2 regions of the Nocardioides ginsengisegetis genome follow, and region 2 is predicted to be linked to the other one. Evidence: predicted binding sites of a transcription regulator. Region 2 holds the regulator's gene; the other holds the start of a gene.
What was found. Region 2 encodes HrcA, which represses chaperone genes, less so after heat shock. Its sites were predicted from a motif close to TTGGCACTCGNNNNNNNCGAGTGCCAA; they were not measured.
Positions count from the first base shown of each region.

Region 1: groES (co-chaperone GroES) is a predicted target of HrcA. The motif match lies at 4,498-4,524, and genes of this name have one in related genera.

Region 1 is NZ_JACGXA010000001.1:432,710-439,962, forward strand. It holds gene FB382_RS02090 (hypothetical protein) at 1-8, opposite strand, end outside; gene FB382_RS02095 (SigE family RNA polymerase sigma factor) at 5-520, opposite strand; gene FB382_RS02100 (S-(hydroxymethyl)mycothiol dehydrogenase) at 598-1,686, shown strand; gene FB382_RS02105 (MBL fold metallo-hydrolase) at 1,683-2,288, shown strand; gene FB382_RS02110 (cobalamin B12-binding domain-containing protein) at 2,301-3,287, shown strand; gene FB382_RS02115 (THUMP-like domain-containing protein) at 3,294-4,451, opposite strand; gene groES (co-chaperone GroES) at 4,679-4,972, shown strand; gene groL (chaperonin GroEL) at 5,053-6,678, shown strand; gene FB382_RS02130 (hypothetical protein) at 6,759-7,253, opposite strand, start outside.
Region 2 is NZ_JACGXA010000001.1:1,099,174-1,106,426, forward strand. It holds gene FB382_RS05110 (Crp/Fnr family transcriptional regulator) at 1-181, opposite strand, end outside; gene FB382_RS05115 (GAF domain-containing protein) at 220-744, shown strand; gene FB382_RS05120 (S8 family serine peptidase) at 741-1,553, shown strand; gene FB382_RS05125 (hypothetical protein) at 1,666-2,010, shown strand; gene FB382_RS05130 (MBL fold metallo-hydrolase) at 2,099-2,950, opposite strand; gene hrcA (heat-inducible transcriptional repressor HrcA) at 3,026-4,039, shown strand; gene dnaJ (molecular chaperone DnaJ) at 4,087-5,259, shown strand; gene FB382_RS05145 (16S rRNA (uracil(1498)-N(3))-methyltransferase) at 5,259-5,999, shown strand; gene FB382_RS05150 (class I SAM-dependent methyltransferase) at 6,007-6,768, opposite strand; gene FB382_RS05155 (hypothetical protein) at 6,868-7,253, shown strand, end outside.

The DNA of each region.
Region 1 (7,253 bases), 670 kb from region 2:
TCGGTCATGACTCCTCCTGTCCGGGGTGCGCGATCTCGGGGTGGTCCGCGAGGCGGGACCGCAGCGCGGCGAGGGCGCGGCTGGCCTGGGACTTCACGGTGCCGACCGAGATGCCGAGGACGTCGGCGGTCTCGGCCTCGGTGAGCTCCTCGTAGTAGCGCAGCACCAGCACGGCCCGCTGCCGCGGCGGCAGGGTGGCGACGAACGCCCACACCTCGGCATGCACGTCGGGGCCGCTGCGCGACGACGCGGGAACGTCCGGCACCTCCGCGGTGACGACCTCGCGCCGCCGCCATGGGCGCCGCCAAGCACTCCGGTGCTCGTTGACCAGGACCCGGCGGGCATAGCCGTCGAGGTGCTCGCGGTCCTCGAGCCGGTCCCAGGCGAGGTAGAGCTTCGCGAGCGAGGTCTGCACGAGGTCCTGCGCGGAGTGCGGGTCGCCGGTGAGCAGGAGCGCGAGCCGCTGGAGGGACGGCTCGCGCGCGACGAGCCACTCCTCGAAGTCGGACCGAGCCGCCACCCTGACCTCCACACCCGCCTACACGCACACCCTGCCCCTACGGTTGCATGGGAAGCCACCGACGAGAGGGAGCACGCATGCAGCAGGTCAAGGCCGTCGTCGCGCGCGGCAAGGGTCAGCCGGTCGAGGTCACCACCATCAACGTGCCGGACCCGGGCCCGGGGGAGGCGCTGGTGAAGGTGCAGGCCTGCGGGGTCTGCCACACCGACCTGCACTACCGCGAGGGCGGCATCAACGACGACTTCCCGTTCCTGCTGGGCCACGAGGCCGCGGGCGTGGTCGAGGCCGTGGGTGACGACGTGACCAGCGTGGCGCCCGGCGACTTCGTGGTCCTCAACTGGCGCGCGGTGTGCGGTGACTGCCGGGCGTGCGACCGGGGTGAGCCGTGGTACTGCTTCGCCACCCACAACGCCACGCAGAAGATGACGCTGGAGGACGGGACGGAGCTCTCGCCGGCCCTGGGCATCGGCGCGTTCGCCGAGAAGACCCTGGTCGCCGCCGGCCAGTGCACCAAGGTCGACCCGTCGGCCCGGGCGGCCGCGGTCGGCCTGCTGGGGTGCGGCGTGATGGCCGGCATCGGCGCCGCGATCAACACCGGCCAGGTGACGCGCGGCAAGTCCGTGGCCGTCATCGGCTGCGGCGGTGTCGGCGTGGCCGCCGTCGCGGGCTCGGCGCTGGCGGGTGCGAGCCCGATCATCGCCGTCGACATCGACCCCAAGAAGCTCGCCAAGGCCACCGAGATGGGCGCGACGCACACCGTCGACTCCTCGACGACCGACCCGGTCGCCGCGATCCAGGAGCTCACCGGCGGCCACGGCGCCGACGTCGTGATCGAGGCCGTGGGCCGTCCCGAGACCTGGAAGCAGGCGTTCTACGCCCGCGACCTGGCCGGCACCGTCGTCCTGGTCGGCGTCCCGACGCCGGACATGACGCTCCCCGACATCCCGCTCATCGACGTCTTCGGCCGCGGCGGGTCGCTGAAGTCCAGCTGGTACGGCGACTGCCTGCCCAGCCGTGACTTCCCGATGCTCGTCGACCTCTACCAGCAGGGCCGGCTCGACCTCGACGCGTTCGTCACCGAGGAGATCGGCATCGACGACGTGGAGGCCGCCTTTGCGCGCATGCACGACGGCGACGTGCTCCGCAGCGTGGTGATCCTCAAGTGACCCGCGTCGACCACGCGGTCGTGTCCGGCACGTTCAGCCTCGACGGGGAGACGCACCAGGTCGACAACAACATCTGGGTGGTCGGCGACGACCGCGAGTGCGTGGTCATCGACGCGCCCCACGACGTCGAGGCGATCATGGACGTGGTCGGCGACCGCACCGTCAAGGCGATCCTGTGCACCCACGCCCACGACGACCACGTGCGCGTCGCGCCGGCGCTGCGCGAGCGGGTCGTCGCGCCGATCATGCTGCACCCCGACGACCGGCCGCTGTGGGAGCTCACGCACACCGACCACCTGTGGGACCTCGACCTCGCCGACGGCTTCGAGCTGACCGTCGGCGGCACCCCGCTCCGGGTGATCCACACGCCGGGCCACGCGCCCGGCGCGGTCTGCTTCCACGCCCCCGAGCTGGGCTGCGTCTTCACCGGCGACACCCTCTTCCAGGGCGGTCCGGGGGCGACCGGGCGGTCCTTCTCCGACGAGGACCTCATCAAGGAGTCGATCCGGGCCCGGCTCTTCGCCCTCCCCGACGACACCGTCGTCCACACCGGGCACGGCGACGACACCACAATTGGGGCCGAGCGCGCGTCGGGACTCTGACACAGTGGGCCCATGTCCGGGTGGGATGACTACTGGACGGCTCTCGCGGAAGGTGATCGCGACCTGGCGATCACCTTCATCCAGCGAGCCCTCGACGAGGGGGCCGCACCGCGCGAGGTGCTCGACGAGTTCGTGCTCGAGGCGCAGCACCGGATCGGCGAGCTCTGGCTCGAGGGCGAGTGGACGGTGGCCCAGGAGCACGAGGCCACGGCGGTCAGCGAGAGCCTCGTGCACTGGCTGGCCTCGGTCACCTCGAGGTCGCCGACCCTCGACGGGCGCGCCCTCCTGGTGTCCTGCCTCCCCGGCGAGCGGCACGCCCTGCCGGCGCTCGTCGTGGCCGAGGGGCTGCGGATGGAGGGCCACCGCGTGCACTACCTCGGCGCCGACCCCGAGCCGTCCTCGCTGCTGAGCGAGGTGCTGGACCTCGGCCCGCGCGCCGTCCTGTTCAGCGGGTCGCTCACGTCGGCCCTCGGCACGCAGAAGTCCATGCTGGTCAGCCTCCGTGCGCTCGGGGTGCCCGTGGTCGTGGGCGGTCAGGCGTTCGGCCTCGACGCCCGCCGGGCGCGCTCGCTCGGGGCCACGGCGTACGCCCCCAGCATCGAGGCCGTCGTCGAGGTGCTCGACCGGCTGCCCGCCCGCCTCCCACGGCTGCCCGACCTCGAGACGGTGCCGGGCGAGGCCGAGGGCGCCTGGCTGGAGGACGCCCGGCCCGAGCTGGCGGCGTACGTCGTCCGGCAGGTACGCCGCCGGGTCGGCGACGAGGGCGGCACCCCGGACTGGTGGACCGACTACGAGAGCAACGTCGACCACCTGGTCGGCTGTCTGGGCGCGGCGCTGGTGACCGGGGACGACACGATCATGCTCGAGGTGCGGGAGTGGATGGCCCGGATGCTCACGCGCCGCGACGCCCCGCCCACGGTCATGGAGCTGACCTGGGACACCCTCGCTGGCCGGGTCCGCGGCCACCCGATGGCCCGGCTGCTGCTGGCCTCGGCATAGAAGCCCTCAGAACGGCCGGACGAGCAGGGCCGTGCCGCTCCCGGCGACCCGGGTGAGCACGACGGTGGCGGTCTCGTCGCCGGAGAGGTCGAGCCGCTTGCGCAGCTGCTCGGGCACGACCTCGACGCCGCGCTTCTTGATGGTCAGGGCGCCGACGTTGCGCTCCCGGAGCGCGGCCCGGAGTGCCTTCTCGCGGTAGGGCAGCTCCTCGAGCACCTCGTAGCCACGGGCGAAGGGCGTGCGCATGGCCTCGTCGGAGGTGACGTAGGCGATGTGGGCGTCGACCAGGCCGCCCTGCACCCCGGCGGCGACCGCGGTGACCAGCCCGGCCCGGATCACGGCGCCGTCGGGCTCGTAGAGGAAGCGACCGACCGGCACCACGCCGGCGCCCGGGTCGTCCTCCTCGGTGAGGGTGGCCAGCCCACCGTCGCCGATGACGGTGGCCCGGCGCTCGGTGGTGGCCAGCCGGCCTGACCAGAGCGCGGCCTCCTTGACCTCGCCGTGGTCGCTGACCCACTCGGCCTCGACCCCGGCGGGGATGATCGCGTGCGGGATGCCGGGCGCGACCTTGACGCAGGCGTCGCGGCGCAGCAGCCCCTCGACGAACGGCCACGGCGGGGTCCAGTCGTCGACGTCGAACGTGCGGCCGCGTCCGGTGCGTCGCGCCGGGTCGGCGAACGCCACGTCGAAGGGGGAGTGGTCGACCCCGGTGGCGTCGGCGACCATGACCGCGCCCGGCAGGTCGAGGGCGGCCAGGTTGGCCTCGGCGACGGCCACGCGCACCGGGTCGAGGTCCACGCCGGCGCAGGTCAGGCCGGCGCGGGCGGACGCGATGAGGTCGCCGCCGATGCCGCAGCCGAGGTCGACGAGGGTCTCCATCTGCGCGGCCTGCAACCGGGCGGAGCGGTGCGTGGCGACCGGCAGCCGGGTCGCCTGCTCGAGGCCGTCCGGCGTGAAGTACATCCGGGCCGCGAGGTCGCCGAACTTCGCCTCCGCCTTCCGACGAAGCCCGACCTGGGTGAGCGCGGCGGCGACGTGCCCCGGATCCGCCGTACGACGGAGCTGGGTCTGGGCGTGCAGGGGGTCGGCCGGGGCGTCGGCGGCGCGGGCGAGCAGCTGCTGGCCGTCGTCGGTCAGCAGCCACCGGAAGTCGTCGAGGTCCACGAGGCGATCCTCGCAGAGCGTTGGGCGAACGTTCAGGTGGGCTTCTCTGGCACTCCGCTGGGGCGAGTGCTAACGTCTGATCTGGCACTCTCGCCATGAGGGTGCCAGTGCTTGCGACGAAGAGCGACCCCCGCGACGGCGCCCTTCCCAGCAGGCCCCAACGTCCGGAGGCGCGTCCCGCGCCTTCACCCAGAGTCAGACAAGTGGAGAAAGTGGAGGTCGACATCGTGTCGGTCAACATCAAGCCCCTCGAGGACCGCCTCGTCGTGAAGCCCCTCGACGCCGAGCAGACCACGGCCTCCGGCCTGGTCATCCCGGACACCGCCAAGGAGAAGCCCCAGGAGGGCGAGGTCCTGGCCATCGGTCCGGGTCGCATCGACGACAACGGCAACCGCGTCCCGCTGGACGTCAACGTCGGCGACAAGGTCATCTACAGCAAGTACGGCGGCACCGAGGTCAAGTACGCCGGCGCCGAGTACCTCATCCTGAGCGCCCGCGACGTCCTCGCCGTCGTTTCCTGATTTCGCCGGGTCGTGCTGCCCACGGTGCGCTCCTGCGCACCCTGGGCGGCACGACCCGAACTCGTTTCTAGAGGAGACCAATGCCCAAGATCCTGGAGTTCGACGAGAACGCCCGCCGCTCGCTCGAGCGCGGCGTGGACAAGCTCGCCAACGCCGTCAAGGTGACGCTCGGCCCCAAGGGCCGCTACGTCGTCCTCGACAAGAAGTGGGGCGCCCCCACGATCACCAACGACGGTGTGACCGTCGCGCGGGAGATCGAGCTGGACGACCCGTTCGAGAACCTCGGTGCGCAGCTCACCAAGGAGGTCGCCACCAAGACCAACGACGTCGCGGGTGACGGCACCACCACCGCCACCGTGCTGGCCCAGGCGATGGTCCACGAGGGCCTGCGCGCCGTGGCTGCCGGCTTCAACCCGATGGGTCTCAAGCGGGGCATGGACGCCGCGGCCGAGGCCGTCGGCGACGCGCTGCGCGAGGCGGCCCGCGAGGTCGAGTCCCGCGAGGACATGGCCTCCGTGGCCACGATCTCCAGCCGCGACAGCGTCATCGGCGACCTGCTCGCCGAGGCCTTCGACAAGGTCGGCAAGGACGGCGTGATCACCGTCGAGGAGTCCAACACCATGGGCACCGAGCTGGAGTTCACCGAGGGCATGCAGTTCGACAAGGGCTACATCTCGGCCTACTTCGTCACCGACCCCGAGCGCATGGAGGCCGTCCTCGACGACCCCTACATCCTGCTGCACCAGGGCAAGATCTCCGCGATCTCCGACCTGCTGCCGCTGCTCGAGAAGGTCATCGCCGCCGGCAAGCCGCTGTTCATCCTCTCCGAGGACGTCGAGGGCGAGGCCCTCTCGACCCTGGTCGTGAACAAGATCCGCGGCACCTTCAACGCGGTCGCCGTCAAGGCCCCCGCGTTCGGTGACCGCCGCAAGGCGATGATGCAGGACATCGCGACCCTGACCGGTGGTCAGGTCATCGCCCCCGAGGTCGGCCTCAAGCTCGACCAGGTCGGTCTCGAGGTGCTGGGCCAGGCCCGTCGCGTCGTGATCACCAAGGACAACACCACGATCATCGACGGCGCCGGTGACGCCGCCGCGGTCGAGGGTCGCGTCAACCAGATCAAGGCCGAGATCGAGAACACCGACTCCGACTGGGACCGCGAGAAGCTCCAGGAGCGCCTCGCGAAGCTGGCCGGCGGCGTGTGCGTGATCAAGGTCGGCGCCGCCACCGAGGTGGAGCTGAAGGAGAAGAAGCACCGCATCGAGGACGCCGTCTCCGCGACGCGCGCCGCGATCGAGGAGGGCATCGTCCCCGGCGGTGGCTCCGCGCTCATCCACGCGGTCTCCGTCCTCGACGGCGACCTCGGCCTCACCGGCGACGAGGCAGCGGGCGTGCGCATCGTGCGCAAGGCCGCCGACGAGCCGCTGCGCTGGATCGCCGAGAACGGCGGTGTCAACGGCTACGTCGTCACCTCCAAGGTCCGCGAGCTCGGCATCGGCAACGGCTACAACGCCGCCACCGAGGAGTACGGCGACCTGGTCGCCCAGGGCGTCCTGGACCCGGTCAAGGTCACCCGCTCCGCGCTGGTCAACGCGACCTCGATCGCGGCCATGCTGCTGACGACCGAGACGCTGATCGTGGAGAAGCCCGAGGAAGAGGACGACGCCCCCGCGGGCGCCGGCCACGGGCACGGCCACGGCCACTGATCCACCCGTCGCGTCCTGACGCGACACAACACCGACCCGTCGTCAGCTGACGACGGGTCGGTGTCATTTCAGGGGTCGGGTCAGGGGGTCAGCTCTCCGACGTGCTGCACCTGGCCGTGGCCGCGGTTGGTCGGGGTGCACCACAGGAACGTGCCGTCCGGTGCCGGACCGCCGTTGCCCCACTTCGCCATCGCGTCGCTGATCCGCAGCAGCCGCCCGGACGCGAGGTCGTAGATGTAGGTCCCCGCCTGGCCGCGTTCGTACGCCGTGATCTCGACGAGGCTGCCGTCGCCGCCGGCCCCGGCCAGCATGCCGTCGATGCTGCTGTCCTGGATCGTGACGACCTGGTCGCCGTCGGTGGTGAGCACCTGGACCCGGTCGTCGCGGACGTCGCCGTAGGTGCCGCAGTACTGGCTGAGCACCACCCGGTCGTCGGTCGCCCCGAAGCCGAGCAGGTTGCACCGGTCGCCGGAGTGCGGGTCGAAGGCGTGCTCCTCGCCGGTCGCGAGGTCGCGCACGTGCACCTGCCCGGCGTCGCCGTTGCTGCGGTCGGTCCACACCATCGAGTGCGGCGT
Region 2 (7,253 bases):
TGTCGCCGTCGGCGGTGGAGACCCGCACGGCCAGCCGGCCGGCCGCCACGAGATGGAGGCTGTCGGACGGGTCGCCCTCGTGGACCAGCACCTCGCCGCGCGCGAACGTGCGGCGCCGGGTCGTCGCCAGCAGCTGCCGGCGCTCCTCGTCGTCGAGCGAGGCGAGCAGGGGCCACTCCATGGCGCCAGTGAACCACCCGGAACCCCTCAGGAGGACCCGTGACACCCAACCCCGAGGTGGAGCGCTCGCTGGCCGCGATGCGCGCCCTGTTCGGTGCCGAGGCCTGCTCCTGCGCGGTCGTCGACGACTCCGGTGAGTCGTTGACCTTCGTGGCCGCCGACGGGCAGGGCGCGGCCGAGATCGTCGGCGTCTCGCTGCCGATCGGCCGCGGCATCGCGGGCTGGGCGGCGATGTCGGGCCAGCCGATCGCGGTGCGCGACGTGCGGACCGACTCACGCTTCGCCCGGGATGTCGCCGAGGCCACCGCCTACGTGCCGACCTCGGTCCTGGCAGCGCCCCTGTACGGCGCCGACGGCGAGGTGCTCGGGGTGGTCGAGGTGCTCGACCCGACCGTGGACCAGGCCTCCGACTGGGTGCTGGCCGTGCTGGGCACCCTGGCCGTGCCGATCGCGGCCCTCGTCGCCGGTGGTGACCGGGGCGACGTCGGTGAGACCCGGCTGCTCGAGCTCGGCCGGTCGGTCCTCGCCGCCGTGGAGACGTACGGCGCCCCGGGGCGCCGATGAGCCTGCTGCCGGCCTGGTCGGCCGCGTTCGAGTCGGGGGTCCTCGCCCAGGTGCGGGCGCTCCCGATCGCCGACGCGCGTGAGTGGGCGTTCGGCGGCTCGACCGGGGCGGGCGTGAAGGTGGCGGTCATCGACAGCGGCATCGACGGCGACCACCCGCGGGTCGGCGGGATCGCCGGGGGAGTGGCGATGGTGGTCGACCCGGACACCGAGGACGGCTTCCGCGCCGACGAGGGTCCCCACGAGGACCTGGTCGGCCACGGCACCGCCTGCGCCGCGATCATCAAGGCCATGGCGCCGGACGCCGAGATCTGGTCGGTGCGGGTGCTGGGCCCCAATCTCAAGGGCCGCGGCGCGCTGTTCTACGGCGGCATCGGCTGGGCGATCGACCACGGCATGCACGTGGCCAACCTGTCGTTGTCCAGCAAGAGCGAGGCGATGTTCGGGCCGCTGCACGAGGTCGCCGACGAGGCCTACTTCGGCAACACGGTCCTGGTCAGCGCGGCCAACAACAGCCCCGGGCCGACGTACCCCTCGCAGTACGCCTCGGTCGTCTCGGTGGCCGCCCGGGAGGGCGCCGACCCGATGGGGCTGGCCTACAACCCGAAGCCGCCGGTGGAGTTCGGCGCGCGCGGGATCGACGTCGACGTGGCGTGGGCCGACCGGTCCTCGATCGTCGCGACCGGAAACAGCTTCGCCGCACCGCACGTGGCCGGCATGGTCACGCTGCTGCTCGGCAAGCACCCGGGGCTCACGCCCTTCCAGGTGAAGGCGGTGCTCCAGGCGGTGAGCGAGAACGCCGTCCCGTAGGGGTCGGCGAGAAGACGCTCGCTGTGTCAGCGAGCAGACGGAACGGAGCGAGCAGCAGGAGCACAGTTCGGAACAACCAGGGCGAGCGGCCCACCAACAGAGGAGAACCACCATGAACGACAACCCGATCAACGAGCCGACGGACGAGGACGTGGAAGGTCACCGCAGGGCCGGCGGCCACACGTTCGCCGAGGACGAGGACGTCGAGGGCCACCGCAGGGCCGGCGGCCACACGTTCACCGACGACGAAGACGACGTCGAGGGCCACCGCAGGATGGGTGGACCCACGCTGACGGACGAGGACGACGTCGAGGGACACCGCAGGGCGGGCGGCCACACGCTCTCCGAGGAGGAGGACGTGGAGGGTCACCGCAGGGCGGGCGGTCACACGCTGACCGACGACGACGACGTCGAGGGTCACGTCCAGCCCCGCCGCGACATCGACATCGAGCGCTGAGCGCCGGGGTCGAGCCCTCGGGCCGCGTGGCCCGCTCGTCAGATCGGCCCGGACCTCCAGGGGTTCCGGGCCGGTCGTGCGTGCGCTGTCAGATGAGGGGCAGACGCTTCTGGCTGCGGGGCAGCTGCTCGTAGCCACGGCGTACGGCGTGTCCGAGCACCTCGCGCAGGTAGGGCCAGTCGCCCACCTCCAGGGCCTGGTCGACCGGCACGCCCCGGGTCGCGAGGTCGCGGATCGTCTCCGCGACGATGCCGATCGCGTTGCGCTGCTCCTCGACGAAGTCGCGGGTGACCGGAGCCCCGTGACCGGGCACCACGACCGTCGACGACGTGGTCAGCCCCAGCACGATGTCCAGCGCGAGCGGCCACTCCAGCGGGTAGCAGTCGCCGCCGAAGCCCGGCGCCGCCGACTCCTCCACCAGGTCGCCCGCCAGCAGCACGTCGACGTCGGGCACGCGCACCACGAGGTCGCCGCCCGTGTGGCCGCGCCCCGGATGGACCAGCTCGACCGCGCGGTCGCCCAGGTCGAGGGAGACTGCTGAGGAGAACGTCGTGTCGGCCACGACGACCTCGGTCTCCAGCACCTCGTCGCGGTGCGGGTCGGACGGGTCGTCCCGGTAGAGGCCCTTGATCCGCTCGGCCGCCTCGAGGGTCCGCGCCGCCGCCGTCTCGTGGGCGTGGATCGGAATCTGGCCGTAGGCGCTGCGGAACATCCCGTTGCCGAAGGTGTGGTCGAAGTGCTCGTGGGTGTTGACCACGCCGACCACCTCGCCCGCGCCCAGCCGGCGTACGTCGTCCAGGACGCCGCGCGCCGCCAGCGCCGAGGCGTGCGTGTCGACCGCGAGCAGCCCGCGGTCACCGCCGACCAGTGTGACGTTCACGTCGAACCACTCGTAGCGCGCGACCCACACGCGCTCGGCCACCTCCGTGAACTCCGTCATGGCCCGAGACCCTAGTACCCTTGGCACTCCGAACACGCGAGTGCCAAGACTGACGACAGCGCCGAGGAGGTCACGATGCAGGAAGAGCGCCGGCTCGCCGTGCTCCGCGCCATCGTCGAGGACTACGTCTCGACCGAGGAGCCGGTCGGGTCCAAGGCTCTCGTGGAGCGCCACGGGCTGGGCGTGTCACCGGCCACCGTGCGCAACGACATGGCCGCGCTGGAGGAGGAGGGGTTCATCACCCAGCCCCACACCAGCGCCGGCCGGGTGCCCACCGACAAGGGCTACCGCCTCTTCGTGGACCGCCTCTCGACGGTCAAGCCGATGAGCGCTGCGGAGCGCAAGGCGATCTCGACCTTCCTCGACGGCGCCGTCGACCTCGACGACGTCGTGCAGCGCTCCGTGCGGACGCTCTCGCAGCTGACGCGTCAGGTCGCCGTCGTGCAGTACCCCACGCTTTCCCGCTCCACGGTCCGCCACGTCGAGCTGGTCGCGCTCTCCCCGACCCGGCTGCTGGCGGTGCTGATCCTCTCCACCGGCCGGGTGGAGCAGCGCGTCGTGGAGCTCGATGCCCCGATCACCGACGAGGACCTCGCCGACCTGCGCCTCGCGGTCAACCGGGCGGCGACGGGTGCCGTGATCGCCGACGCGGTGACGGCGCTGCGTGCCGTCGTACCCGTCGTCGACGGGGAGGCGACCCGCTCGGTCGTCGAGGTGCTCGTCGAGGTGCTCGTCGACCACCGCTCCGACGAGCGGATCGCGGTCGGCGGTGCCGCCAACCTCGCGCGCTACGGCGACAGCTTCGACTCCGCGGTCAGGCCGCTCCTCGAGGCGCTGGAGGAGCACGTGGTGCTGCTCAAGCTGCTCGGCGAGGCCTCCACCGGCGGCGCGGTCACCGTCCGGATCGGTCACGAGGGCCCCTACCAGGAGCTGTCGGCCACCAGCGTCGTCGCGACCGGCTACGGCCCGCGCGACGAGGCCGTGGCGACCCTCGGGATCGTCGGCCCGACCCGCATGGACTACCCCGGCACGATGGCGGCGGTCCGCGCGGTCGCCCGCTACGTCTCCCGCCTCCTCGACGAGGGCTGAGGCCCTCTTCCCCGAACGCCCCCCACAGCAACGAGAAGGAACGTGTTTTGAGCCAGGACCTGTACGACCTCCTCGGTGTCGCCCGCGACGCGGACGCCGACGCCATCAAGAAGGCCTACCGGCGTCTGGCCCGGCAGCTGCACCCGGACGTCAACCCGGACCCCGAGACGCAGGAGAAGTTCAAGGAGGTCTCGATGGCCTACGAGGTGCTCTCCGACCCCCAGAAGCGCGCGGCCTACGACCGCGGCGGCGACCCGTTCGGCGGGCAGGGCGGCGGCTTCGGGCAGGGCGCCGGCTTCTCCTTCACCGACATCATGGACGCGTTCTTCGGCGGCGGGGCGCCGGGCGCCGCGCAGGGCCGGGGCCCGCGTCCGCGCGTACGCCGTGGCCAGGACGCCCTGATCCGCCTCGAGGTCGACCTCGCCGAGGCCGCCTTCGGCACCGCCCGCGAGCTCAAGGTCGACACCGCCGTCCTGTGCACCACCTGCAACGGTGATGGCGCCGCTCCCGGCAGCCACCCGGTGCCGTGCGAGACCTGCCGCGGTGCGGGCGAGGTCGCCCACGTGCAGCGGTCCTTCCTCGGTGAGATCCGCACGCTGCGCCCGTGCGCGGCGTGCCGCGGCTTCGGCTCGATCATCCCCGACCCGTGCCGGGAGTGCTCCGGTGACGGCCGGGTCCGCTCGCGCCGCACGTTGACCGTCAAGATCCCCGCCGGTGTCGACAACGGCACCCGCGTCCAGCTCACGGAGCAGGGCGAGGTCGGCCCCGGTGGCGGCCCCGCCGGCGACCTCTACGTCGAGATCCACATCGCGCCACACGAGACCTTCACCCGCCACGGCAACGACCTGCACTGCACCGTGTCGGTGCCGATGTCGGCGGCCGCGCTGGGCACCACGCTGACCCTGCCGACGCTGGAGGCCGACGTCGAGAGCGGCGCCGACTCGGGCGTCGAGACGTCCTTCGAGCTCGAGCTCAAGCCCGGCACCCAGTCCGGCACCGAGCAGATCCTGCGCGGCCGGGGCGTGCCCGGGCTGCGCGGTGGTCGCGGCGACCTGGTCGTCAGCGTGATCGTCGAGACGCCGACCAAGCTGGACGCGCGCCAGGAGGAGCTGCTCCGCGAGCTCGCCGCCCTGCGCGGCGAGGAGTCGCCGACCGGGCAGGTCCGTCCCGGCAACAAGTCGTTCTTCGGCCGCCTCCGCGACTCGTTCAACCAGCACTGATGTCGCTGCCGGTCCACCTGGTGCCGTCGCTCGCGGGCGTCGCCGCCGGGGCGTCGGTCGAGGTCACCGGCGACGAGGCGCACCACGCGGTCGCCGTACGCCGGCTGCGAGTGGGAGAGCAGGTCGTGCTGACCGACGGCCTGGGGGTCTCGGTCAAGGGCGCCGTCGCGTCGACGGGGAAGCGGGTCTTCTCGGTGGAGGTGGCGTCGGTGGACGTGTCCTCGCCACCCTCACCGTCGCTGGTCGTCGTCCAGGCGATCCCCAAGGGGGACCGCGGCGAGCTCGCCGTCGAGATGCTCACCGAGATCGGCGTGACCGAGATCGTCCCGTGGGCAGCGTCGCGCAGCGTCGCGGTCTGGAAGGGCGAGCGGGCGGTGAAGTCGCTGGCCCGCTGGCGCTCGACAGCCCGCGAGGCGGCCAAGCAGGCGCGCCGGTCGTGGTTCCCGGAGGTGTCCGAGATGGCCTCGACCGCATCGGTCGCGTCACTGGTCGGGTCGGCCGATCTCGCCGTCGTGCTCCACGAGGAGGCGTCGGTGCCGCTCTCGTCGGTCACCGTGCCCGCCTCCGGGCGGATCGTGGTCGTTGTCGGGCCCGAGGGCGGCGTCAGCCCCGAGGAGATCTCGACGTTCGTCGCGGCCGGTGCCGCGTCGGTGCGGCTGGGCTCCGAGGTGCTGCGCACCTCGACCGCGGGCGTCGCGGCCGTCTCGGCCCTGCTGTCCCGCACCCCGCGCTGGTCCTGACCTCTCGCTAGTGCCGGGCCTCGATGAGGGTCCGCGTCGAGTGGGCGACGAACGGGCCGTTCTCGCGGAGCTCGTGCTCGAGCTCCTCGAGCCGTGCGCGGTAGCGGTCCACCGAGAAGTCGGGGACCCACCAGACGCACTTGCGGAGGAGGTAGACGACCGCGCCCACGTCGTGGATCTCCATCCGGCAGCTCGCCGTACGCAGGTCGACGACGTCCAGCCCGGCCTGCCGTGCCGCGTCGGCCTCGTCCTCGGGGACGCGGCCGAGGTCGGTCCGGGGGATTGGGCCGGTGAACCACTCGATCAGCTCGAACGCCGACGCCGGGCCGACGTGCTGGGCGAGGTAGGTCCCGCCGTCCTGCAGGACCCGGGCGATCTCGGTCCAGGGCGGCCGCACCGGGTGGCGGCTCGTGACGAGCTCGAACGTGGCGTCGGGGAAGGGCAGCCGCTCGCCGGGCTCGTGGTGGACGACCTCGACGCCCCGGGGGCCGAGGGTCGCCCGGGCGCGCTCGACGTTGGGAACCCAGCCCTCCGTCACCACCATCCGCGCCGGGAGACGGGGCGCCTCGGCCACGATCTCGCCACCACCGGTGTCGATGTCCAGGGCGGATCCGACGTTGGCCAGTCGCTCGGCGAGCAGCCGCGCGTAGCCCCATGGCGGCCGTTCCTCGGTCGCCCGGCCCGCGAGCCAGCCGAAGTCCCAGCCGGACACGTCGGCCGCCTCGGCCTCGTCGATCAGGTCGGTGAAGGAGCGCACGGCGAGCATCATGGCCCATCCCCACTTTGGGAGATGGCATTGACCGGTCGCGCGGCGTACGAAGTGGGGAGGGCGCCCCACCCACCTGCCTCCCCGGAATCGAGCACGCCGATGATCACGAAGTACGCCGCTGCAGCGCTGCTGCTGGCCACGATCCCCGCCGTCTCGGGCGCGGCCCCGCCGTCGCACCACGCACCCGCCGCGGCCACGACCCACACCAAGCGTCTGCTGCTCCACGTGACGGCGACCAAGGACCTCGACCAGCTCCACTTCGCCGGGACCGAGCGGGTCCGGTCGCGGACCACCGGCGCGTTCGTCGGCTTCGACAGTTTCCGCGGTCACGTGCTGTCCGACCGCGTCGTCTTCGAGACCGCCCTCGCCTGCAAGGGCGGTCTGCCTGCTGACGCGGGTCCACACGGTCGGCGCTGCTCCGCCGACCTATGCGGGCCGGGTCGTCGGCGGCACGGGCGCGTACGCCGGAGCGACCGGCACCGTGA